3 regions of the Microbacterium sp. ABRD28 genome follow, and region 3 is predicted to be linked to each of the others. Evidence: predicted binding sites of a transcription regulator. Region 3 holds the regulator's gene; each other region holds the start of a gene.
What was found. The regulator LexA, encoded in region 3, represses DNA repair genes until DNA is damaged. The targets are predictions, from matches to a motif close to TCGAACANNTGTTCGA.
Positions count from the first base shown of each region.

Region 1 (7,745 bases), 1.0 Mb from region 3:
CTCGCCTCCGCGAGCATCCTCGCCGTCATGGACGGGCTGCAGGTGCAGTGGCTGCTCGACCCCCAGAACGTGGATCTGGGACAGGCGTCGGCGTTCGCCATCGAGGCGATCCTGGCCTCGGTGCTTTCGACAGAGCCCCTTCAGCCCCGGCTGGCGTAGCTCAGAGTCGCTCGAGCGTGTAGTCGATCGCGCGGATCAGGGTGCGGACGTCGTCGGGCTCGATGGAGACGAACGTGGCGACCCGCAGCTGGTTGCGGCCGAGCTTGCGGTACGGCTCGGTGTCGACGATCCCGTTCGAGCGAAGGCTCGCCGCCACCGCGGCGGCATCCACGGTGTCGTCGAAATCGATCGTCACCACGACCGGGGATCGGTCGGCCGGGTCTTCGACGAAAGGCGTGGCGACCGACGACGCCTCGGCCCACTCGTAGAGCGCCCCCGACGACTCGCGCGTCCGCGCGTCGGCCCACGCGAGGCCGCCGCTGTCGAGGATCCATGCGAGCTGCTCGTCCAGCAGCACGAGGGTCGCCACGGCGGGGGTGTTGAGCGTCTGCTGCAGGCGGGAGTTGTCCAGCGCGTTCTTCAGACTCAGGAACTCGGGGATGTAGCGATCCGAGGCGGCGATGCGCTCGATCCGCTCGATCGCGGCCGGGGAGACCGCGGCGAACCACAGACCGCCGTCCGAGCCGAGGTTCTTCTGCGGGGCGAAGTAGTACACGTCCGCCTGCGACATGTCGAGGTCGATCCCGCCCGCGGCGCTGGTCGCATCGATGACCGTCAGCGCTCCGTCGTCGCCGACGACGCGTTCGACGGGTGCGGCGACGCCGGTGGAGGTCTCGTTGTGTGGCCAGGCGTACACGTCGACGCCGTCGACGGCCTCCGGCCGGGCGCGGCCGCCCGGGTCGGCGGTGCGGACGTCCGGCGCCTGCAGCCAGGGGGCGCGCGCGGCGGCCGCGAACTTCCCGCCGAACTCTCCGAAGACGAGGTTCTGGCTGCGCCGCTCGATCAGTCCGAACGCCGCGGCGTCCCAGAACGCGGTCGAGCCGCCGTTGCCGAGGAGGATCTCGTAGCCGTCGGGCAGCGAGAAGAGGGAGGCCAGTCGCTCGCGCACCGATCCGACGAGGCTCTTCACGCCCGACTGGCGGTGCGAGGTGCCCAGCAGGGTCGCGCCGCGGGTGACGAGTGCCTCCAGCTGTGCACCGCGGACCTTCGACGGACCGCAGCCGAAACGGCCGTCGGTGGGCAGCAGGTCGTGGGGCAGTGCGACGTGGGCCATGCGAGTGATTCTAGGGATGTCGCGTGCGCGTCGTTTCCGCCTGGGCGCCGGCCCGGGCTCGGCGTCGGTGACGACGACTAGGCTGGAAACGCCCCTGAGACCCGCGAGGACACCGCCACATGACAGACCTCATCGACACCACCGAGATGTACCTGCGGACCATCCTCGAGCTCGAGGAGGAGCGGATCGTGCCGCTGCGTGCGCGCATCTCCGAGCGCCTCGGTCACTCGGGCCCGACGGTGTCGCAGACGGTGGGGCGGATGGAGCGCGACGGTCTGGTCGTCGTGTCCGAAGACCGCCGGCTCGAGCTGACCGATGCGGGGCGTCAGAAGGCCGTCGACGTGATGCGCAAGCATCGTCTGGCCGAACGGCTGCTCTCCGACGTCATCGGGCTGGACTGGGCCTACGTCCATGAAGAGGCCTGCCGCTGGGAGCACGTCATGAGCGAGCAGGTCGAACGGCGTCTCGTCGAGCTGCTCGGCCACCCCACGGAGTCTCCGTACGGCAACCCCATCCCCGGGCTCGACCAGCTGGGAGACGTCCCGGCGAACACCTTCGAACAGGGCGTCATCGGGCTGGTGACCAAGCTCAACGCGGCAGGAGGTCCGTTGCGCGGCACGGTGCGGCGCCTGGCGGAGCCCGCCCAGGTCGACCCCGAACTGCTGCAGCAGCTGAAGGCGGCCGGCGTCGTTCCCGGCGGCACCGGCAGCTACCGCTACAGCGAGGGTTACGTGCTCGTGGAGATGGACGACAACGACGAAGCGCTGGAGCTTCCCGTCGAGGTGGCATCGCACATCTTCCTCGTCGACGACGAGGTCCAGATCCTCGCAACGTGACTTATTCGTTACCTTCGGGTAGCCTCTGAGGGTCCACAGGCGAGAAGCCCGCCGACGGACTCCGCGTGAATTGCCTCATCGGCTCGTCGTTCACGCGGCCCGCCCCGCACATCGTGCCCCCACACTGAGTGTCGACGAGCCAGCGCAGACCGCGCGGAGGCGCCGGAGGACAATGGCCGATCATCAGAACACCCCCGAGTCTCCATCGGTGACCGACGGACCGGGGCTGGAACGCCGAGACCGCACCCGACGCAAGGCCTCGGCCCGCACGACATCCGTCACGACCGCCCGCCCGGTGGTGACCGCTCCGCCCAAGAGCAGACGGCCCCGAACGGGCCGCAAGCCCGCGCGCACCCTCGTCATCCTGACGATGGTGGGTGGGCTGATCGCCACCGTGGCGCTGCCCGCCTACGCCGCGGTCGAGAGTGCCACCGCCGATCCGATGACGCTGCAGCAGGTGGCCGTCGACGACGCCCAGTCGCTCGTGGTCGCCTCCGACGCGGGCGCGGCGGAACTCTCCCGCAGCAGCTACTCCGCCACCACCGCGGAGGAGATCGAGAAGAAGAAGGCCGAGGAGGCCGCCGCTGAGCGTGCGCGCATCGCGGCCGAACTCGCTGCGTCGGCGGCGGCGTCGTCGTCGTCTTCGTCGGGCTCCCGTGCCAACGTCGACCTCACCATGGTGGCCCCGGGCACCGGCGAGGTGCGCTGGCCGCTCTCGGGCTTCACCGTCGGCGACCGCACGTTCGCGCGCGGCGGCGCCCACATGGGAACCGACATGCTCGCTCCCTGCGGCGAGCCGCTGTTCGCCGCAGCGGCCGGCGTGGTCCGTGTCTCGCAGGAGAGCTACGGCGGCTACGGCGTCGCCGTCACCATCGACCACGTCATCAACGGCCAGCGCGTGTCCACGCTCTACGGCCACATGACCTACGGCAGCCGCGCCGTCCAGGCCGGCCAGACCGTCTCGGCCGGTCAGATCATCGGCCTCGTGGGCAGCACCGGGCGCTCGACCGCCTGCCACCTGCACTTCGAGACCTACATCAACGGCTCCGTCGTCGACTCCTACGAATGGCTGCTCGCCAACGCGGGATGACGCACAGCACTGAATGACGCGGGCGCCGGGAGAGATCCCGGCGCCCGCGTCGTTCGTCGACACGTCACACGATGTTCACGTCGCTGAACCCCCGGGCGTGTCGCGTGCATTAGCCTGAGGTCAGCTGACGCTCTAGAGAAGCGGAGGGAGCCGATGGACGGCGCACCACGTATCCGAACCATGGATGCGTTGGGCCTGCTCGTCCTTCGGCATCATGTCGATGGAGGCCACGGTGTGACCGTGGCGCCAAGGCGCTGTCTGTAGACAGCGCCTTTTTTCATGCCCTCAGCCCCTCGAAACGTCACGAGTCGAATAACCGTGAAAGCCGTCCCGGCCATTCGAGGGGAACAGGAATGCGCACTCTGGTGCTGAACGCGGGCTACGAGCCCCTGGCCGTCGTGTCGTTCAAGCGGGCGCTCGTGCTCGTGATGAACGACAAGGCCACCGTCGTGGAGCACATCCACGACGAACCGGTCTGGGGGGCGACCGGGGCGTACGATCGCCCCGCGGTCATCCTCCTGACCAGATATGTGCGCGTCCCGGGAGCCCGGCGCGTGCCGGTCACCCGACGGGGCGTGCTGCGCCGCGACGGGCACCGCTGCGGGTACTGCGGAAAGACCGCGTCGACGATCGATCACATCCTGCCGCGATCGCGGGGCGGAGCGGACTCGTGGGAGAACCTCGTGGCCTGCTGCCTGCGCTGCAACAACGTCAAGGGCGATCGCACGCCGCAAGAGATGGCGTGGGAGCTGCGCATCACCCCGCAGCCACCGCGGGGCGGGCAGTGGACGGTGCGCGGCACCGAGCGCTCCGACCCCCGGTGGGAGCCGTATCTGGCCCTGGCGGCCTGAGCGCCGCGGCGCAAGCTCTTTCGAAAAGAGCGCCGGCATGGCGGCGCTGAACCGCGCGGTTCGTAGCATCGACGGATGCACACTGTCGCGCCACCCGCCGTCGCCCTCGGCACCGTTCCCGCACACCGCCTCGGTGAGGCCGTCGTCACGGTCGTCGGTGTCGACGACGAGCCGATCGCGAACGCCGAGGTCACGATCATCCAGACTCGTCACGAGTTCGCCTTCGGCAACACCGGATTCGACGTCGGTGACGACGAGGACCTGACCGGGGAGTGGCAGCTGACGGCGGCAGAGGCCGAGCTCTGGCTGCAGATCCACAACGCCGCGACCCTTCCGTTCTACTGGGGGAGGTTCGAGCCGACCCGCGGCGCTCCGCGCACGGCCGAGATGCGCCGGACCGCGCAGTGGCTGCGACAACGCGGTGTGACGCTGAAGGGGCATCCGCTCGTCTGGCACACCGTGACTGCGCCCTGGCTGCTCGACCTCGAGCTCGACGAGATCGAGCGCGCGCAGCGCGAGCGCATCCGCCGCGACGTCGCCGATTTCGCGGGGATCGTCGACACCTGGGACGCCATCAACGAGACGGTGATCATGCCGGTCTTCGACAACGGCGACAACGGCATCACGAGGCTGGCGAAGGATCGCGGCCGCCTGGCGATGCTGCGGCTGGCCTTCGAGGAGGCGCGAGAGGCCAACCCGAACGCCTTTCTGCTCGTGAACGACTTCGATCTGTCGCCGGCGTACGAGCGCGTCATCGACGAGATGCTGGATGCGGGCATCCGCCCGGATGCGATCGGGTTGCAGACGCACATGCACCAGGGGTACCGCGGAGAGGAGGAGATCCTCGAGGTCGCCGACCGCTTCGCCCGGTTCGGTCTGCCGCTGCACTTCACCGAGACGACCCTGCTGTCCGGCGACCTGATGCCTCCTGAGATCGACGACCTCAACGATTACCGGGTCGACCACTGGCCGTCGACACCGGAGGGGGAGGCCCGGCAGGCCGACGAGATCGAACGGCACTACCGGTCGCTCGTGTCGCATCCGGCGGTCGAGGCCATCACCTTCTGGGGATTCAGCGACCGCGGCATGTGGCTGGGGGCGCCCGGCGGGCTGGTCCGCGCCGACGGCTCACCGAAGCCCGCGTACGACGCACTGCACCGGATGATCGCGGACGAGTGGTGGGTGTCGCGGGCGACCGTGCGCACCGACGCCGACGGGCGCGTGCGCGTCACAGGCTTCCGGGGCGACTACGAGGTGAGCGTGGCGGGGGATCCGCCGGTGCCGCTCGGCATCGGCAGGGACGCGCTCGCAGAGACGATCCGGATGTCGCCGACGCACCCGTGATTCGAACATCCTCCGCGTTTCCCCGCGCTGAGGATGTCGGAGGCCCCTCTTACGCTCACCACAGGCGTTGAGTTCGTAGAACACATGTTCTACCCTGTGGAGGTGAGGGCGATCGTGCAGAGCGAGACGACCCGCGACGAGGTTCGCGGTGAAGTGCATCGCCTCCGCGCGCAACTCGAACGTGTGCAGGGGCGCCGGATGGATGCCCCGGTGCTGCCGGTCCTCGCCCCGTTGACCGGCATCCTGCCTGGGGGAGGGCTGCGCACCGGATCGGCCTACTCGCTCACCCGCTCCGCCTCGCTGCTGGCGGCGCTGCTGGCCGGTCCCTCGCAGGACGGCACCTGGTGCGCCGTGGTGGGCATGCCCGATTTCGGCGTCGAAGCCGCCGAGAGCGCGGGCGTGGATCTGTCCCATCTCGTCCTCGTGCCCGATCCCGGCCCGCGGTGGCTGGCGGTCGCCGCGACCCTCGCCGAGGTCATCCCGGTGGTCGCGGTGCGCCCGGCGGCCAGAGCGGCGGATGCCGAGGTGTCTCGGCTGGGGGCGCGCCTGCGTGATCGCGCAGCGGTGCTGCTGGTGCAGGGGCCGTGGCCTCAGGCCGAGGCCTCGCTGGATCTCGCCGACCCGGAGTGGTCGGGGGTGGGGCGAGGACACGGGTACCTGGCGGCGCGCGAGGTCACGATCGATGTGCGCAGCCGGCGGTGGCCGATGCCCCGGCGCGCGCGGATGAGCCTTCCCGCGGCCGACGGTGGCGTCGGCGCCGTCCGCTCGGCGGCATCGGCGGTCCCGGCTCTTCCCCGTCTCGAGGCCGTCGGCTGATGCGCTCCGACGCCCCGGTGCGCAGCCTCGTGCTGTGGTTCCCGGATTGGCCCGTGGCGGCGCTGGCGCGGGACGCCGCCGGCTCCGCTCCGGTCGCCGAGGACGCCCCGGTGGCCATCATCGCCGGGGGGATGGTGACCGCCTGCTCGGCGACGGCCCGTGCCGAGGGGGTCCGCCGCGGACAGCGTCGCCGGGACGCGCAGTCCCGGTGCCCGGGACTGCGCGTGGTCGACGCCGACGACGCCCGCGATCACCGCGCGTTCGCGCCGCTGGTGGCGGCGCTGGAGGAGCGGGCGCCGGGGGTGCAGATCATCCGCCCGGGTCTGTGCGCGCTGCGCGCCCGCGGGCCTGCCCGGTACTACGGGGGCGAGACCGAGGCCGCCCGCGTGCTCGTGAGCACGGTCCGTGCGCAGGGCGTCGCCGACGTGCGCGCGGGCATCGCCGACGGCCCCTTCACCGCCGAACAGGCCGCGCGCATCACCCGCGCCTCCGATCCGGTCTCGGTCGTTCCCACCGGGGGTGCGGCGGGCTTCCTCGCGCCTCTTCCGATCACCGCCCTCGCCGATCCCGATGTCGTGGCGCTGCTGGCGCGCCTGGGGGTGCAGACGCTCGGCGACTTCAGCCGTCTCGACTCCGAGCGGGTGCGGGAACGGCTGGGCGAGCCGGGCATGCGGCTGCACCGCCTGGCGTCGGGTCTGGATTCGCGTCCCGTCGAGCCGCGCGTGCCTCCTCCCGAGCTGCATCGCGAGGTCGCCTTCGAACCGCCCCTCGAGATCGCCGAGCAGGTGGCGTTCGCCCTGCGCATCGCGGCCGACGAGTTCATCTCGCGTCTCGGCGCGATCGACCTCGTCTGCACCGAATTGCGGGTCGAGCTCACCGGAGACCGCGGAGAGCGCAGCGAGCGGGTCTGGCTCCATCCGAACTCCTTCGATGCGGCGGCGGTCGTGGACCGGGTCAGATGGCAGCTCGCCGAAGAGGCCACCGGCGACGGCGGGGGAGTGCTGGCCAGCGGCGTGGCGCTCGTGCGCATCTCACCCGAGGCGGTGGACGCCGCCTCGCACCACGCCCCGGCGATGTTCGGCGCCGGGACCGACGAGCGGGTCCACCATGTCCTCTCCCGCGTGCAGGCGATGCTCGGCCATCGCGGCGTGATGACGGCCGAGGTGGGAGGGGGGCGGTGGCTCACCGAGCGCCAGGTGCTCGTGCCCTGGGGAGACCGCACCGTCGTGACCGCGGAGCGCACCCGCCCCTGGCCGGGGAGCCTTCCCGACCCCCTCCCGGGCACCGTCTTCCCCGAGCCGGTGCCGGTGCAGGTCGTCACCGGGGAGGGAGGGCCGGTCGCCGTCGACGAGCGCGATCGGATGACGGCGACGCCCTCGGTGCTGGTGGAGTCGGGGCGCCCCCGGGCGATCAGGGAGTGGGCGGGTCCCTGGCCGATCGTGGAGCGCACGTGGGATGCCGCCCGCAGCCGTCGTGCGCACCGGTTCCAGGTGGTCGACGCCGACCGCACCGCCTGGCTGCTGGTCTGCGTGGGC
Region 1 is NZ_CP031015.1:2,677,976-2,685,720, reverse strand. Features, by position in the region: gene DT073_RS12945 (TetR/AcrR family transcriptional regulator) at 1-159, shown strand, start outside; gene serC (phosphoserine transaminase) at 161-1,273, opposite strand; gene DT073_RS12935 (iron-dependent transcriptional repressor DtxR) at 1,393-2,109, shown strand; gene DT073_RS12930 (M23 family metallopeptidase) at 2,318-3,199, shown strand; gene DT073_RS12925 (HNH endonuclease) at 3,553-4,050, shown strand; gene DT073_RS12920 (endo-1,4-beta-xylanase) at 4,126-5,394, shown strand; gene imuA' (DnaE2-dependent mutagenesis accessory factor ImuA') at 5,497-6,210, shown strand; gene DT073_RS12910 (DNA polymerase Y family protein) at 6,210-7,745, shown strand, end outside.
Region 1: the regulator LexA is predicted to act here: its motif matches at 5,471-5,486, upstream of imuA' (DnaE2-dependent mutagenesis accessory factor ImuA').

Region 2 (7,745 bases), 970 kb from region 3:
CAGGCGGGCGTCGCGACCGGCGCGATCGCCGTGGCCGTGCCCCTGATCGAGGAGGCTCCGGATGTCGAGACGCCGGCGGCGGACGATGAGGATGCCGCCGAGGGCGACGTCGTCCTGGAAGAGACCACGGTGCCCGACGATCTGCCGATGATCGAGCAGGACCCCGACATCGAGACGCCGATGCCCCCGGAGGAGTCGCTCGAGGAGTCGACGCCTATGGGTGGGTCGGCCGACGGCGATTCAGGTGCTGACGGACCGGAACCGGACCACGGCGAGCCGGCTGCTGAGGCCGACGAGGCGGAGTCGACGTCAGAAGGTGCATCGCCGGAAGGTGCATCGCCCGACGGCGTGTCGCGCGACGAGGAATCCGGCGACGAGGGGCGCGACGCGCGGTGACCGGCGCCGGTCGGCCGAGACGGCGGGCCGCGGCCTGCGTCGGGACAGCGGTCGCACCGAACGGGGTGATCTCGCGGCGGGGTGTGGCCGCGGCATCCGTCGTCGGGCTGATCTTCGTCGTGACGGCGCCGTGCGCGCTGACGGGCGCGCGATAGGCGAGCGCCCGCGGAAGCACGCCGAGCCACACGAGCATCAGCGAGAACGCCACGATCTCGAACAGCGCGAGCGTGATGAAGCCCGCGGTGAGGATCACCATGCCGATCGCGAGGGTCGCGACGCAGAACAGCGTGAACCGGCGGAAGGCGTGGTGGCGTCCGCGGATGCCGAGGCTCGACGCGACCATCGTGAGGAACGACAGCCCGAGGCCTGACGCGGCGAGGTCGTGGAGGACGACGCTGACGGGGATCGGGATCATCCCGACGACGGTGAGGTGCAGCCCCGCCGACACGACGGATCCGCGGAAGATCCGACGGGTGCGGCGACCCACCCCCTGCGGGAGGGCGACGGCCAGGAGCACGCCGTACGCGGCGAGGAAGAACCCCGAGAAGAGCACCGTGGAGTTGAACAGCTTGCTCGAAACCGTGCTGAACGTGCCGAGCTGCGAGAAGTGAAGGTGCCACCAGTCGGGGTCGGTGGTCGTGAGGATCGCCAGGAGCACGCCGACCGGCAGGGACGAGATCGCGATGGTGCCGAGGCGGTGGACGCGCGGCAGGGCGACGGGGGATGCCGGGAGCGTGGCCGCGAGCGCAGCGGGGAAGGGAGCCGTGGCCGGAAGGGTCGCGGTGGTCATGCTGCTCACGATCGGTCGGGCGACGACGGCGTACCGATGGCCGGTTGTGCCCAACCGCTCCTCCGGGAGGTCGACGCGGGTAAGGAAAGGAGGATCCCCCGGGCCAAGCGGTTCCAGCCCGTTGGTGTGAATGGTAGCGCGTGCACATGACAAGCGGACACGCCGTCGGTCGGGGCTCTCACAGGCTGGGACGGTAGGCTGGGGCACGTCGGGCTGAGGACACCGCCAAGTTGTGACGGCTTCTGTGAGTTCTCACGGCCGATTCCCGCGCCCTCTGCCATCGCGAGCCGGCGCTTCACACCACAGGAATGGCCCCCGGCCGGCGATTGCCCGGGTTGCTCGAGCGTGTTCTCGAGCGCTGTTCTCGTGCGAGCACGAAGGACCTCATCATGAGCCCCAAGAACAAGAAGCCTGCCGGCGGACGTCCGGCACGCAACTACGACCCGCGCTACGCCGCGGGCTCGAGCTACCAGGACCGCAAGCGACGCCCCGCCGACGGCGCAGGCTCCGGCGGCTCCGGCGCGAAGGCCGGAAGCCGCAGCCCCGGACACCGCGGCTACCGCGCGAACGACGGTGCGACCGACAGCCGCCCGGGCGCCTCACGCGAGTGGGTGGCCCGCGAAGCGAGCGAGCCGAAGCGCCGCTGGAGCGCGCAGGAGAAGGCCGGCCGCGACGAGGCCCGCGCGATCCGTTCGCAGGCACGCGGCGACCGCGGCTCATACGCCCGCCAGGGTGACGACCGTCCCGCCCGCCGCTACGACGGTGGCGACCGTCCGGCCCGCCGCTTCGAGGACGACCGTCCGCAGCGTCGCTTCGAGGATCGTCCCGCACGTCGCCTCGAGGATCGTCCCGCGCGTCGCACCGACGATCGTCCGGCGCGTCGCACCGACGACCGTCCGGCCCGTCGCTTCGAGGACGACCGTCCGGCCCGTCGCTTCGAGGGTGGCGACCGTCCGCAGCGTCGCTTCGAGGATGACCGCCCGCAGCGTCGCTTCGAGGATCGGGCGCCCCGCCGAGATGACGACCGTCCCTCCCGTCGGATCGACGACCGTCCGCAGCGTCGCTTCGACGACCGTCCTGCGCGCTCCGGCGACGACCGTCCGGCACGTCGGTATGACGACCGCCCCCAGCGCCGCACCGACGACCGCCCCCAGCGCCGCTACGACGAGAACCGTCCCGCTCGCCGCTTCGAGGACCGTCCCGCTCGCCGCTTCGAGGACCGCCCCCAGCGCCGCTACGAAGAGGACCGCCCTTCGCGTCGCACCGATGACCGCCCCGTGCGCTCGGCGCACGCCGAGGCGCAGCTCGATGTCGTCCACGAGCGCCTGCAGGCCGAAGCCGTCGAGGCTCACGAGGTCGAGAACGTCGGCTTCGGCGACCTCGGTCTCGGCGAGAACATCGTCAACCGCCTGACGGAGCTCGGCGCCTCGACGCCGTTCCCGATCCAGGCGGCGACCATCCCCTCGATCATCGAGGGCCGCGACGTGCTCGCGCGCGGTCGCACCGGTTCGGGCAAGACCATCGCCTTCGGCGCCCCCCTGGTCGAGGCGATCCTGCGCGCGCAGGCCGGACAGCGTCGCCAGCAGGGCCGCGCCCCCCAGGCGCTGATCCTCGCGCCGACCCGCGAGCTCGCCCTCCAGATCGACCGCACGGTGCAGGCGCTGGCGCGCAGCGTCGGTCTCTTCACCACCCAGATCTACGGCGGCGTGCCCCAGGCTCGCCAGGTGGGCGCCCTCCGCAAGGGCGTCGACATCATCGTCGGCACCCCCGGACGTATCGAAGACCTCGTGGAGCAGGGCAAGCTCGACCTCTCGCAGGTGAAGATCGCCGTCCTCGACGAGGCCGACCACATGTGCGAGCTGGGCTTCCTCGAGCCGGTGCAGCGGATCCTCCGCCTGACCGCCGAGGGATCGCAGAAGCTCCTCTTCTCCGCCACCCTCGACCGTGAGGTCGCCGCTCTCGTCGAGGAGTTCCTCGTCGAACCGGCCGTCTACGAGGTCGCCGGCGAAGACCAGGACTCCAGCACGATCGAGCACCGCGTGCTCGTGATCGATCACCGCGACAAGGCCGAGATCGTCACCGCCCTCGCCGACCGCGACGGGAAGACCCTCGTCTTCGCCCGCACCCGCGCCTACGCCGAGATGCTCGCCGAGCAACTCGACGACGCGGGGATTCCGGCACTGGCTCTGCACGGCGACCTGAACCAGGGCAAGCGCACGCGCAACCTCGAGCGCCTGACTTCAGGCCGGGTGCGGGTGCTCGTCGCCACCGATGTCGCCGCGCGCGGCATCCACGTCGACGACATCGATCTCGTGGTCCAGGCCGACGCGCCCGATGAGTACAAGACCTACCTGCACCGCTCGGGCCGTACGGGTCGCGCGGGCCGTGCCGGCACCGTCGTGACCCTGGTCACGCGTCAGCGTCGTCGCCGCATGTCGGAACTGCTCAGCCGCGCCGAGATCGAGGCGCCCTTCGAAGACGCCCGTCCCGGTGACGAGGTCGTCGAGGCCCTCGCCGGTCGTCCGACGGTCGCCGACCTCACTTCCTGACGCCCGACCTTCCGGCGTTCAGGCCGGTGCGCAGAGCGAGGGGGCCGACGAGGCGAGGGCGGGCAGGTTCAGAAGAGGGGCGGCTGCGCCGGCGGCGCAGAGGCGGCACGTCGGCCGCGCGACGTCGTCATCACCGTGGCGGCCAGCCGCGCGCGGTCGGCGGCCTCGTGCGAGAGCGGCATGCCGCCCGCGCCGGGGCCGCCCGCCAGCCCCGCGTACCGTGTGGCGCGCGGGTGCGCGTCATCCTCCGCCCCGCCCTCGAGGCGGTACGCGCGCAGCAACGGGCGGACGCGGCGCGCGAGCCACGTGCGGTACGCCTTCGGGGCGGTCGCCGAGACCCCCGGGTACAGCCCCCGGTACGACGACACCAGCTCGGGGCGCTCGCGCGCCAGCCACTGCAGGAACCACTCCTTGGCCCCCGGGCGCAGGTGCAGGGCACCGTAGACGACCCGCGATGCGCCGGCATCGCGGATCCGACCGAGAGCGTCGTCGATCGCCGCCACCGAGTCGGTCAGGTGGGGCAGGATCGGCATGAGGAACACCGTGACCGCGAATCCGGCGTCCACCGCCGCCCGTACGGTGTCGAGCCGCGCCGCAGCGCTCGGCGTCCCCGGCTCGAGAGCAGACTGGAGGGCGTCGTCGAAGACGGCGATCGACATCGCGATGGTGACCGGGACGGATGCCGCGGCATCGGCCAGCAACGGCAGATCACGTCGGAGCAGCGTGCCCTTGGTCAGAATCGAGAACGGCGTCCCCGATGCGCTGAGGGAGTCGATGATGCCCGGCATCAGCCGATAGCGGCCCTCGGCCCGCTGGTACGGGTCGGTGTTCGTGCCGAGTTGCACCGGGTCGCGCAGCCAGGTCGACTTCGCCAGCTCCCGTCGCAGCACCTCCACCGCGTTGATCTTGACGACGATCTGCGAGTCGAAATCCTTCCCCGCGTCGAGCTCGAGGTACTCGTGGGTTCCCCGCGCGAAGCAGTAGGAGCACGCATGAGAACAGCCGCGGTAGGGATTGATCGTCCAGTCGAAGGGCATCGCCGACGACCCCGGAACGCGGTTCAACGCCGACTTCGCCATCACCTCGTGAAAGGTGATCCCCGCGAATTCTGGCGTCGTCACCGACCGCACCAGCCCGTTGAGGTATTCGAGACCGGGCAGCGCCGCGGCATCCGCCACGCCCAACTGCTGCCCCTGCCATCGCATGATTCCAGGGGAACACGTCTTCGAAACTCTGTCAAGGTCATGGCGGACGATGATCGAAGATGGTCCGGCCGGGGTGGCCACAGGACGCACATGCGGGAAGAATGAGGGGGTGCAGGCGCCCCCTCCTCACATTCCTCCCCTCACCCGTCGCGAAGCCAGAGAGCGCGCCCGGGCGCTCGACGCTGTGCGCACGCCGGGCGTCGAGGCGGCGCCGGCGCGCCGGGGGTCTTCGCTCGGCGGCCCGGGTGTCCCCCTGGCGCGCCACGCGCGAAAGCGCCACCGTCGCTGGCCGTCGGTGCCCGTGACGGCCGCCCTCGTGGCGGCGTTCGTGTTCGGCTCGAGCGCCAGCGTCACCGCTGCGGTCACCGGTCTCACCCCCGACGCCCCGCCCCCCGCGGCCGCCGCACCAGAGGCATCCGCACCTCCCGCTCCGCTCAGTGCGTTCATCGCCCCGGCGACGGCGGCGCCCACCCCGCCACCCCTCGCGCCCGTGCCGGCCACCGACCTTCCTGTCGTCGAGCAGCAGCAGGTCGCCGGACAGGATGTGTGCGCCGACCCCGCGGTGACCTCCGCGCTCGCCGCGCTGGACGAGGCTGCGGTGATCTCCGCGGTCGGCGGCATCGGGCCTTTCCGTGAAGCGGTCGCCGCAGGCACCGCGCCGTGCCTGCGGCTCGACGACCCGAACCTCAGCTGGGTGGTGGTCAACAAGACCCGCCCCTTCGCCCCGATCGATTGGGCGCCCGGCTCGGTCGTCTTCCCCGAGGGCGTCCGCAACCTCGGCGAGGGAGCCCTGGCTCCCGAGGCGGCCGCGGCGCTCACGGCGATGGTGTCCGCGGCGGCCGCCGCGGGCGTGGGCGAGATCGGGCTGCAGAGCGCCTTCCGGTCGTACACCACGCAGCAGACCTCGTACGGCGTCCAGGTCGCCGATCGCGGTGTGGAGGGTGCCGACCTCGTCAGCGCGCGACCCGGTCACAGTGAGCACCAGTCGGGCCTCGCCGCCGACGTCGTGCCGTGCGCGAATGGGGCCTGCGGCACCCTCGACGACCTCGCCGCCACGCCGCAGGGGGCCTGGATCGCCGAGCACGCGTGGGAGTTCGGCTGGATCGTCCGGTACCAGGAGGGGCGGACGGATGTCACGGGCTACGCGCCCGAGCCCTGGCACCTTCGCTATGTCGGCCCCGACATCGCGCGAGCGATGCACGAAGGCAACTTCACCACTTTAGAGGAGTTCTTCGGCCTGCCGGCGGCTCCGACTTACGGCTGATCGCCGATCGCTCGGGATCGAGAAATCGTTACTATAGTCCCGCCCTGATGTCAAATTGCGGTTCTAGCATGAATCCAGGAACCGCCCAGGTTCCTCTCAGCACCGGCCGACACCGACGTTGAGCCCTTCGGCTTCCCCGCCGCCGTTGTCTCAAGGAGTGGTCATGGATTTCTCCATCGTGCAATCGTTCTTCATGCTCGGTTTCGTCGCCATGGCGGCCGGCACGTTCTGGTTCTTCATGGAGCGGAACGACCTCAAACCCGAATACCGATCCGTGGCGAGCTACGCCGCGGTCATCACGCTCGTCGCCGCGATCCTCTACTACGTGATGAAGGACGTCGTGCAGTTCCCCGGCGGCGACATCACAGCGGCGGAGGTCGATGCGACCCTGCCGCTCCGCTACATCGACTGGCTCATCACCACGCCGCTGCTGCTGGTGGAGTTCGGCCTCATCCTCGCGATCGCCGGCGCGGTGCGTCGCGGTTTCGTGGCGCAGCTCATCGTCGCCGACATCATCATGATCGTGTTCGGCTACCTCGGTGAGATCGGCGTTCCCGGATCGGCGCCGAACTGGATCTTCTTCATCATCTCGGTGCTGGCGTGGCTGTACATCGTGTACCTGATCTTCACCGTCAAGGTGCCGGCGGGCGCTCCCGCCCACGTGCGCGGCGCGCTGCAGGTGATGCGGCTGTTCGTGGTCATCGGGTGGTCGATCTACCCGCTCGGCACGGCCATCCAGGAGCTCATCGAGCTCGGCGGAGGCGACGCCGCCGTCGCGATCAGCATCGCCGCGGTGATCTACGTCATCGCCGATGTGCTTAACAAGGTCGGGTTCGGTCTCGTCGCCGTCCGTGCGGCGAAGAAGAGCAGCGTCGACGTCGTCGATGCCAGCCCGGGTGGCAAGCTCTGACCCGCTGACATCCACCCGAGTGCCCCGCGGCCTGGACGCGGGGCACTCGTCCGTTGTCGGCCGGGCCGCGGCATCCGCTCTGTCATGAAACTGAGTACCCTTGCTCGTGACACTGAGGGTCGGCGTGACCCGCACTCGAAGACGAGAGAGGGAGGCCCGCTCATGGAGCGCGACATCTACGACGAGGACCACGAGGCGTTCCGCGACGTCGTCAAGGAGTTCTGCAAGCGCTACGTCACGAACGACAAGCGGGAGAAGTGGGATGCCGACGGGCAGATCGATCGCGAGACGCTGCGCGCCGCGGGTGACGCCGGCGTGATGGGACTCTCGGTCCCCGAGGAGTACGGCGGCGCCGGGATGCTGCAGGACTACCGTTTCCGCGCGATCGTCAACGAAGAGGTCATCGCTGCGGGTGCCGGGTCGCTCGCGGGGGCGCTGGGCATCCAGGACGACCTCGCCGTGCCGTACCTGGTGCACATGGGCACCGATGCGCAGAAGCAGAAGTGGCTGCCGGGTATGGCCACGGGCGAGATCATCGGCGCCCTCGCGATGAGCGAGCCGGGCGCCGGCAGCGACCTGCGCGGCATCTCCACCACCGCGAAGAAGGTCGACGGCGGGTACGTCGTCAACG
Region 2 is NZ_CP031015.1:703,768-711,512, forward strand. Features, by position in the region: gene DT073_RS03590 (efflux RND transporter permease subunit) at 1-396, shown strand, start outside; partial or broken gene DT073_RS16030 (hypothetical protein) at 626-1,186, opposite strand; gene DT073_RS03600 (DEAD/DEAH box helicase) at 1,576-3,735, shown strand; gene DT073_RS03605 (Rv2578c family radical SAM protein) at 3,804-4,940, opposite strand; gene DT073_RS03610 (M15 family metallopeptidase) at 5,050-6,204, shown strand; gene DT073_RS03615 (bacteriorhodopsin) at 6,368-7,114, shown strand; gene DT073_RS03620 (acyl-CoA dehydrogenase family protein) at 7,277-7,745, shown strand, end outside.
Region 2: the regulator LexA is predicted to act here: its motif matches at 4,949-4,964, upstream of DT073_RS03605 (Rv2578c family radical SAM protein).

Region 3 (7,745 bases):
TCGGGAACGCGGATGCGCTCATTGGTGCGGGGATCGCTGATGCGGAACTCCTCTTCGGTGGCGGTTGGCATCCCGCGACGCGGTGCGACGCGGGGCGATCGAAGAACCACCCACCAGCGACGGCGCGAGAGCGCCGACTTTCCGCACCCGGTCCGTTTCCGGCTACCCCGAGCGCAGTGCGGCCGAGGCGGAGTGCTTGACCCGGTAGCCTGGAGCGGCAAGCGCGGGTGGGATGTGATCCTCTTTCGAACCGGAGCAGATTGCTCCGAGCCCGCTGAAGTCTACCAGAGAGTGCGAGCGGCCAGCATCGACATGGATACCCGAGACGATTCCGCGCCCGCGGGCGATTTCCGGCCCGCCCAGTGGGAGGAGCAGGATGCCGCGGCGTCGGCGGCCACGCGAGACATCGCCGACGTGCCGGCGGTCGAGGTCATCACCACCACGGCGGTGCACCTGATGAGCGCGGCCGCGGTGAAGGTGGGGCTCGCCGACGACCCCGCGACCCAGCTCGACCTCGACGAGGCCCGCAAGCTCATCAACGCGCTGGCGGGACTCATCACCGCCGGAGCTCCCGAGATCAGCGACATGCACGCCCGGTCGCTCCGCGACGGCCTGCGCTCGCTGCAACTGGCCTTCCGCGAGGCATCCGTCATCCCCGACCCCATCGGCAAAGGACCTGGCGAGAAGTGGACGGGCCCGGTGACCTGACCCGGGTCCGGTCGATGGATCAGGCGCCGCGACGGAGTTTGATCGTCAGGGAGTCGACGAGCACGGCGATGCGATCATCGGCTGCCCAGCGCTTGGCAAGGCGGGCCAGCACGGCGTCGAGCTCGCCGCGATCCAGACCCTGGACGAGCTGAAGCTCGACGACGAGCTCCGGGCCGCGCAACCGTGCCGTGGGGTCTCCCGGCGCGAGGGAGAAGTCGATGACGGCGAGCTCGCTTCCCACGCTCTCGCGAAGACCGGCGTAGACCTCCGGTGAGGTGAAGCTGGGCTCCCAGCCCTCACCCTGCGCGATCGCCCACACGGCGGGCCTCCGCAGCACGAACTCCGTCGGCGACCCCGGGTCGATCACGATCAGCTCGGTGTCCTCAGCGGCCACGGCGAGGGCGGTGCGCACCCCGTCCGCCGGCACCGGACGTGCGCCGGCATCCCATCGCGTCATGGTTTCGACGGAGGTGAAGACGGGGAGGACGCGGCGACCGTCAGGGGCGGCCACCGACACGATCGACAGCTCCTGGGTCTTGTCCACGGCGAGACCGTGCGGACCCACCCCCTCGTCGCCCTTCTCCGCGATGAGCGGAATCAGAAGCCGCGCCGTCCGGTAGGCGTCGACGACCGCCCGCTCATCGCCCTCGCCGCGCCGGAACGCCTCAAGGGCCGCCAGCAGCTGCGGGTCGGCACGGCCGTCGTCACCGGCGTGCGGGTTGGGCTGGAAGGCGCGCCCCTCCCAGGGCACCCCCGCCGAGTCGGCGTGGGCGGGGTGATCGTGCGAGGGGTCAGTGTCCGGCGACATCCAGAGCCTCACCCAGGGTGAAGGCCCCGGCGTACAGCGCCTTGCCGACGATCGCACCTTCGACGCCGAGGGGCACCAACTCGCGGAGGGCGGCGATGTCGTCGAGGCTCGAGACCCCTCCCGACGCCACGACCGGCTTCGGGGTGCGCGCCGTCATCTCGCGCAGCAGTTCGAGGTTCGGACCGCGAAGCGTCCCGTCCTTGGTGACGTCGGTGACGACGTAGCGGCTGCAGCCCGCGCTCTCGAGGCGCGTCAGCACCGTCCACAGGTCGCCGCCGTCGCGCGTCCATCCGCGCGCGGCGAGGGTCGTGCCGCGGACGTCGAGGCCGACCGCGACGAGGTCGCCGTAGCGCCCGATCACGTCGGCCGCCCACTCGGGGTTCTCCAGGGCTGCCGTACCGAGGTTGACCCGGGCGGCGCCGGATTCGAGCGCGGCCTCGAGCGAGGCGTCGTCGCGGATACCGCCGGAGACCTCGACCTGCACGCCACGGACCTGCTTGATGACCTTCCGCAGCACCGCGGCATTGCTGCCGCGCCCGAAGGCGGCGTCGAGGTCGACGAGGTGGATCCACTGGGCCCCCTGGCGGGCCCAGTCCAGCGCCGCCTCCACGGGGTCGCCGTAGTTGGTTTCGCTGCCGGCTTCACCCTGGGTCAGTCGCACCGCTTTGCCGCCCGCCACATCGACGGCGGGGAGAAGGGTCAAAGCGGGCGTGGACGCGAAATCGTTCATGGCTCCCTGCGGGGTCGTGGGGCGCGGAGGATCGCCGCGCGAAGGCACGGTTTCAGAGGGTAGCCCTGCGAAGGCCCGTGATCCAATTGGCCAGCAACCGTATGCCGGCCGCCCCCGACTTCTCGGGGTGGAACTGCGTGGCCGAGAGCGGCCCGTTCTCGACGGCGGCCAGGAACGGCTCGCCGTAGGTCGTCCATGTCAGCGCCGGCTGGGGGAAGGGGTCATGGACCTCGAGCTCCCAGGTTCTCGCGGCGAACGAATGCACGAAGTAGAAGCGCTCATCGGCGAGCCCGGCGAACAACCGGCTCTGCGGATCGGGGGTGACGGTGTTCCATCCGATGTGGGGAAGAACCGGCGCGTCGAGCTGCGTCACCTCGCCCGGCCACTCGCCGAGCCCCGCGGTGTCGACGCCGCGTTCGCGTCCCCACTCGAAGAGGACCTGCATGCCCACGCAGATGCCGAGGACGGGAAGGCCGCCGGCGAGCCGACGTTCGATGAGCTCGTCCCCGCGCCGGGCCCGGAGCGCCTCCATCACCGCCCGGTACGCGCCGACGCCCGGCACCACGAGTCCGTCGGCATCGCGCACCAGTCCCGGGTCGGCGGTCAGGCGGGCATCGGCACCGGCTTCGACGAGCGCCTTGACGGCGCTGTGGACGTTGCCCGACCCGTAGTCGAGGACGGCGACGAGCGGACGGTCGCTCACAGAGCCCCTTTGGTGCTGGGAACGCCGTCGACCAGGGCGTCCCACGCCTTGGCCGCCCGGAACGCCCGGGCGAACGCCTTGTATTCCGCCTCGGCGATGTGGTGAGGATCACGGCCGCTCAGCACCTCGACGTGGAGGGTGAGCCCGCCGTGGACGGCGAGGGCTTCGAAGGTGTGCCGGACGAGCGAGCCGGTGAAGTGGCCGCCGATCAGGTGGAACTCGAATCCTGCCGGCTCGCCCCCGTGCACGAGGTAGGGCCGCCCGCTGATGTCGACGACCGCGCGGGCGAGCGCCTCATCCAGTGGCACCATGGCGTCGCCGTAGCGGGAGATTCCGGCCTTGTCGCCGAGAGCCTGGCGGATGGCCTGGCCGAGGACGATCGCGGTGTCCTCCACCGTGTGGTGAGCGTCGATGTCGGTGTCGCCGTGGGCACGGACGGTGAGGTCGGTCAGGGAGTGCTTCGCGAAGGCCGTGAGCATGTGGTCGAAGAACGGAACCGTGGTCTGGATGCTGCTTCGACCGGTCCCGTCCAGATCGAGCTCGAGCTCGACGGTGGACTCACTGGTCGCACGGCGAAGCGACGCGGTACGCGCAGGACGGGTCATGCGCCCGAGTCTATCGACGCCAGGGCGTCCAAGAAGGCGGTGGTCTCTTTGTCGGTGCCGGCCGTCACCCGCAGGTGGTGCGGGATGCCGACGTCACGGATCAGCACGCCCCGGTCATAGAGCGCCTGCCATGTCGCCGCGGGGTCTGACACGCCTCCGAACAGCACGAAGTTCGTCCATGACTCGTACGGTTCGTACCCGAGGGCCGACACCGTCGCCGAGATCCGGTCGCGCTGCGCGACGATCTCATCCACCATCCGCAGCATCGTCGGCGCATGCTGGAGCGCGGCGGTCGCGGCAGCCTGGGTCAGAGCGCTCAGGTGGTACGGCAAGCGCACCAGGCGAAGCGCGTCGATGACGGCCGGATCCGCGGCGAGGTAGCCCACACGCGCTCCGGCGAAGGCGAAGGCCTTGCTCATCGTGCGCGAGACCACCAGTCGCGGCCGGTCGGGCAGGAGCGTCACGGCGGACGGGGCGTCGTGGGGCGCGAACTCGACATAGGCCTCGTCGACGATGACGATGCCGCGCGTCGCACCGTAGACGGCGTCGATGACCTCGAGCGGGAGCGGTGTACCCGTCGGGTTGTTCGGAGCGCACAGGAACACCACATCGGGTTGGGCCGCGGCCACCTGGGCGGCGGCGGACTCGGCGGAGACCGTGAAATCGTGCGCGCGGGTGCCCGCCTGCCAGGTCGCTCCGGTTCCCCGGGTCAACAGGGGGTACATCGAATATGTCGGGGCGAATCCGAAGGCGGTCCGCCCTGGGCCGGCGAACGCCTGCAGGAGATGCTGGAGGACTTCGTTCGATCCGTTGGCCGCCCAGATCTGCTCCCGGACCAGGCCGTGACCGAGGTAGTCGGCCAGGTGCTCGCGCAGACCGGTGAACTCGCGGTCGGGGTAGCGATTCACCTCGCGGAGCGCGATCGCCACAGCGTCGAGGATGTCGTCGGCCACCTCCGCCGGAACCGGGTGGGTGTTCTCGTTGACGTTCAGCGCCACGGGCAGTTGAGCCTGCGGCGCGCCGTAGGGGGTCCGTCCCCTCAGATCGTCGCGGATGGGAAGGTCATCGAGCGTCGCACTCACCCTTCCCATCGTACGGCGCCTCGCCCGTCGGGCCTGCGGGTCAGTCGGCGTACTCCGCGGGGATCGCCAGCTCCTGGCCGGCCGACACGAGTCCCGCGTCGAGGCCGTTGAGACGGCTGAAGGCCGCAACCACATCCCGAGGGTCGGCGGCAGGGGCCACGCGCTCGGCGATCGCCCAGAGAGAGTCACCCGCCTGCACCGTGACGGTGTCGAAGGCCCCGGCCGGCGCACCGTCGGCGCGAGTGGCGAGCGCTGAGCCGCCACTGATCATCGCCGCGCTCAGCGCGACGACGGCGGGCAGCGCGGCGAGTGTCGCGAGGACACGGCGCCCGCGGGCGGTCAGCCGCAGCCGGGTCGCCGCGGCGGCACCCGTCATGGTTCCCGTCGAAATCGTGATCGCGCTCATGATGTGCTCCCGTTCCCGGCTCAGCCGGTGTCGTTTCGGGTCTGGGTTCGCATCCACCCGTCGGCCGGGACGGGTGGATGCGAACCTCTCTTCCGAAGCTATCTTCGATGTGAAATGCTGTCAAGCGGGTCGGAATCCGTCGAACGATCGAACGCGACACGCGAGCGAGGTCCGGTGGACGCCGATCGGAACCGGATACGGTTTCGACGAGGACACCTCACCACCGACCTCCGACATTCGAAGACGCGACGATCACGTCACGGAGGACCGGGGCGGGATTCCGGGGAGACAGGAGCAGACATGAGCGAGCCGAACACCAAGCCGCAGACGCGGCGGCGCAAGAGCCTGAGCGACAAGCAGATGGCCATCCTCGAGGTGATCCAGCGCTCGATCGCCCGCCACGGCTATCCGCCGAGCATGCGCGAGATCGGCGACGCCGTCGGCCTGAAGTCGCTGTCCAGCGTCACCCATCAGCTCAATCAGCTCGAGTTAAGCGGATACCTCCGGCGCGACCCCGGCAAGACCCGGGCCATGGAGGTGCTCATCGACCTCCCCGGCACCGCCGCGGAGAACCCCGCCGACCGCACCCCGGCCGTGGGGGACGCCGCGCTCGTCCCGCTGGTCGGACGGATCGCCGCGGGTGTCCCGATCACGGCGGATCAGCAGGTCGAGGAAGTCTTCCCCCTCCCCCGACAGCTGGTCGGCAAGGGCGAACTGTTCATGCTGAAGGTCGCCGGCGATTCGATGATCGACGCGGCCATCTGCGACGGCGACTGGGTCGTCGTGCGTGCGCAGGGGACGGCCGAGAACGGCGAGATCGTGGCTGCCATGCTGGACGGAGAGGCGACCGTCAAGACGTTCCGTCAGCGTGACGGCCACACGTGGCTGCTCCCCCGCAACACCGCGTTCGAACCCATCCTGGGCGACGAGGCGATCATTCTGGGCAAGGTCGTCGCGATCCTTCGCGCGGTCTGACAGACGTCGGGGCCCCCCGACGACGTGGGGCCCGTAGCGATGCGGCGGGCCGCAACGTGGGGGCCCGTAACGTGGACGCATGGTCGAGCCTCTTCCTCACGACTCCGCGTCCGCCCCCGTCCGCACGCTCCCGTTCGGCACCTGGCCCTCACGCGTCACGGCGGACGCGGTGGCTGCCGCCTCGCCGCGGCTGGACGGCGCTCGATTCGTCGGGGAGGAGATCTGGTGGGCCGAGACGGTCCCCGAAGAGCAGGGGCGAACGACCGTGCGACGCGCACCGCGGGCGCCCGTCCCGGGCTCACAGGTCGACACGCTGCTTCCCGCTCCCTGGAATGTCCGCTCGCGTGTCCATGAGTACGGCGGCGGCGCATGGAGTGCCACCGCCGATGGCGGGCTCGTCTTCGTGGAGAAGTCGGATCAGCGGGTGTGGCTCCTCACTCCGGGGTCGGCTCCCACACCACTCACACCCGCCGTGTCGGGGCAGGCGCTCGGGGGTCTCCGTGTGTCCCGGGGGCGGCTGCTCGCGGTCCGAGAGGTCGTCGGTGAGGCCGTCAGCCACGACATCGTCGAGATCCCTCTCGACGGGTCGGCCGCCGACGACATCGACCGCGTGATCTCGTTGACGGCGGGGAGCGACTTCGTCGCGCAGCCTGCGCTCTCCCCCGACGGATCCGCTCTCGCGTGGCTCGCGTGGGATCACCCCCACATGCCCTGGGACCGGGCCGAGGTCCGAGTACGCCGACTCGACGACGGAGAACCTGCGGGGCGACGCGTCGCCGGAGGCACCTCCGCCGCTCTCCAGCCCGAATGGACGGCCGACGGCGCCCTCCTCTACGCCGACGACGCGAGCGGGTTCTGGAACCTTCACCGTCTCGGTCCCGCGGAAGACCGGCCGGAGATGATCGCCCCGGATGAACGCGACACCGGAGGTCCGCTGTGGGTGCTCGGATCACGGTGGTTCGCGCCGCTCGCCGACGGTGTCGCCGCCGTGCGCACGCGCGGCAGCGACGAGCTCGTCCACATCTCGTCAGGCGGCGTGGTCACCGGCATCCCTGTTCCGGCGGTGGGCAACCTCCTTGTGGAGGACGCAGAAGGCACCGACGTCCTCGTGTCAGGGAGCCCGGAAGACGCTCCCGCGGGGCTGTGGCGCATCGATCTGCGCGAGCCGTCGCGACCGGGCGTCCACCTTCTGACAGGCGGCCGCTGGCAAGACGACGGCTTGTCCGCATGGGTGCCCCGGCCCCGACGATTCACCGTCGACGGGCGCCATGGCGTCGTCCATGCGGTCGAGTTCCCCCCGACCCACCCGGAGGTGAAGGGACCCGAAGACGCCCTTCCCCCGTACGTCGTGCTCGTCCACGGCGGTCCGACCGCTCACGCCCCCGGTGTGGTCAGCCCGAAGACGCTCTTCCTGACCTCGCGTGGGATCGGCGTGGTCGAGGTCAATTACGGAGGCTCGAGCGGTTTCGGTCGCGAATACCGCGAACGTCTGCGCGGCCGCTGGGGCGTCGTCGATGTCGACGACGTCGTCGACATCGCCCGTTTCCTCGCTGCGGACGGAACCGCCGACCCCGCCCGCATCGCGATCGCCGGCGGATCGGCAGGAGGCTGGACGGTGCTCGGGGCGCTGGTCGCCTCCGATGCATTCGGCGCCGGCATCTCGCGGTACGGCGTGGCCGATGCCCGCCTGCTCGCGTCCGAGACGCACGACTTCGAATCGCGCTACCT
Region 3 is NZ_CP031015.1:1,677,462-1,685,206, reverse strand. Features, by position in the region: gene infC (translation initiation factor IF-3) at 1-71, opposite strand, end outside; gene DT073_RS08135 (DUF1844 domain-containing protein) at 313-708, shown strand; gene DT073_RS08130 (SseB family protein) at 728-1,516, opposite strand; gene priA (bifunctional 1-(5-phosphoribosyl)-5-((5-phosphoribosylamino)methylideneamino)imidazole-4-carboxamide isomerase/phosphoribosylanthranilate isomerase PriA) at 1,500-2,246, opposite strand; gene hisH (imidazole glycerol phosphate synthase subunit HisH) at 2,299-2,949, opposite strand; gene hisB (imidazoleglycerol-phosphate dehydratase HisB) at 2,946-3,554, opposite strand; gene DT073_RS08110 (histidinol-phosphate transaminase) at 3,551-4,645, opposite strand; gene DT073_RS08105 (LysM peptidoglycan-binding domain-containing protein) at 4,677-5,042, opposite strand; gene lexA (transcriptional repressor LexA) at 5,343-6,017, shown strand; gene DT073_RS08095 (dipeptidyl-peptidase 5) at 6,097-7,745, shown strand, end outside.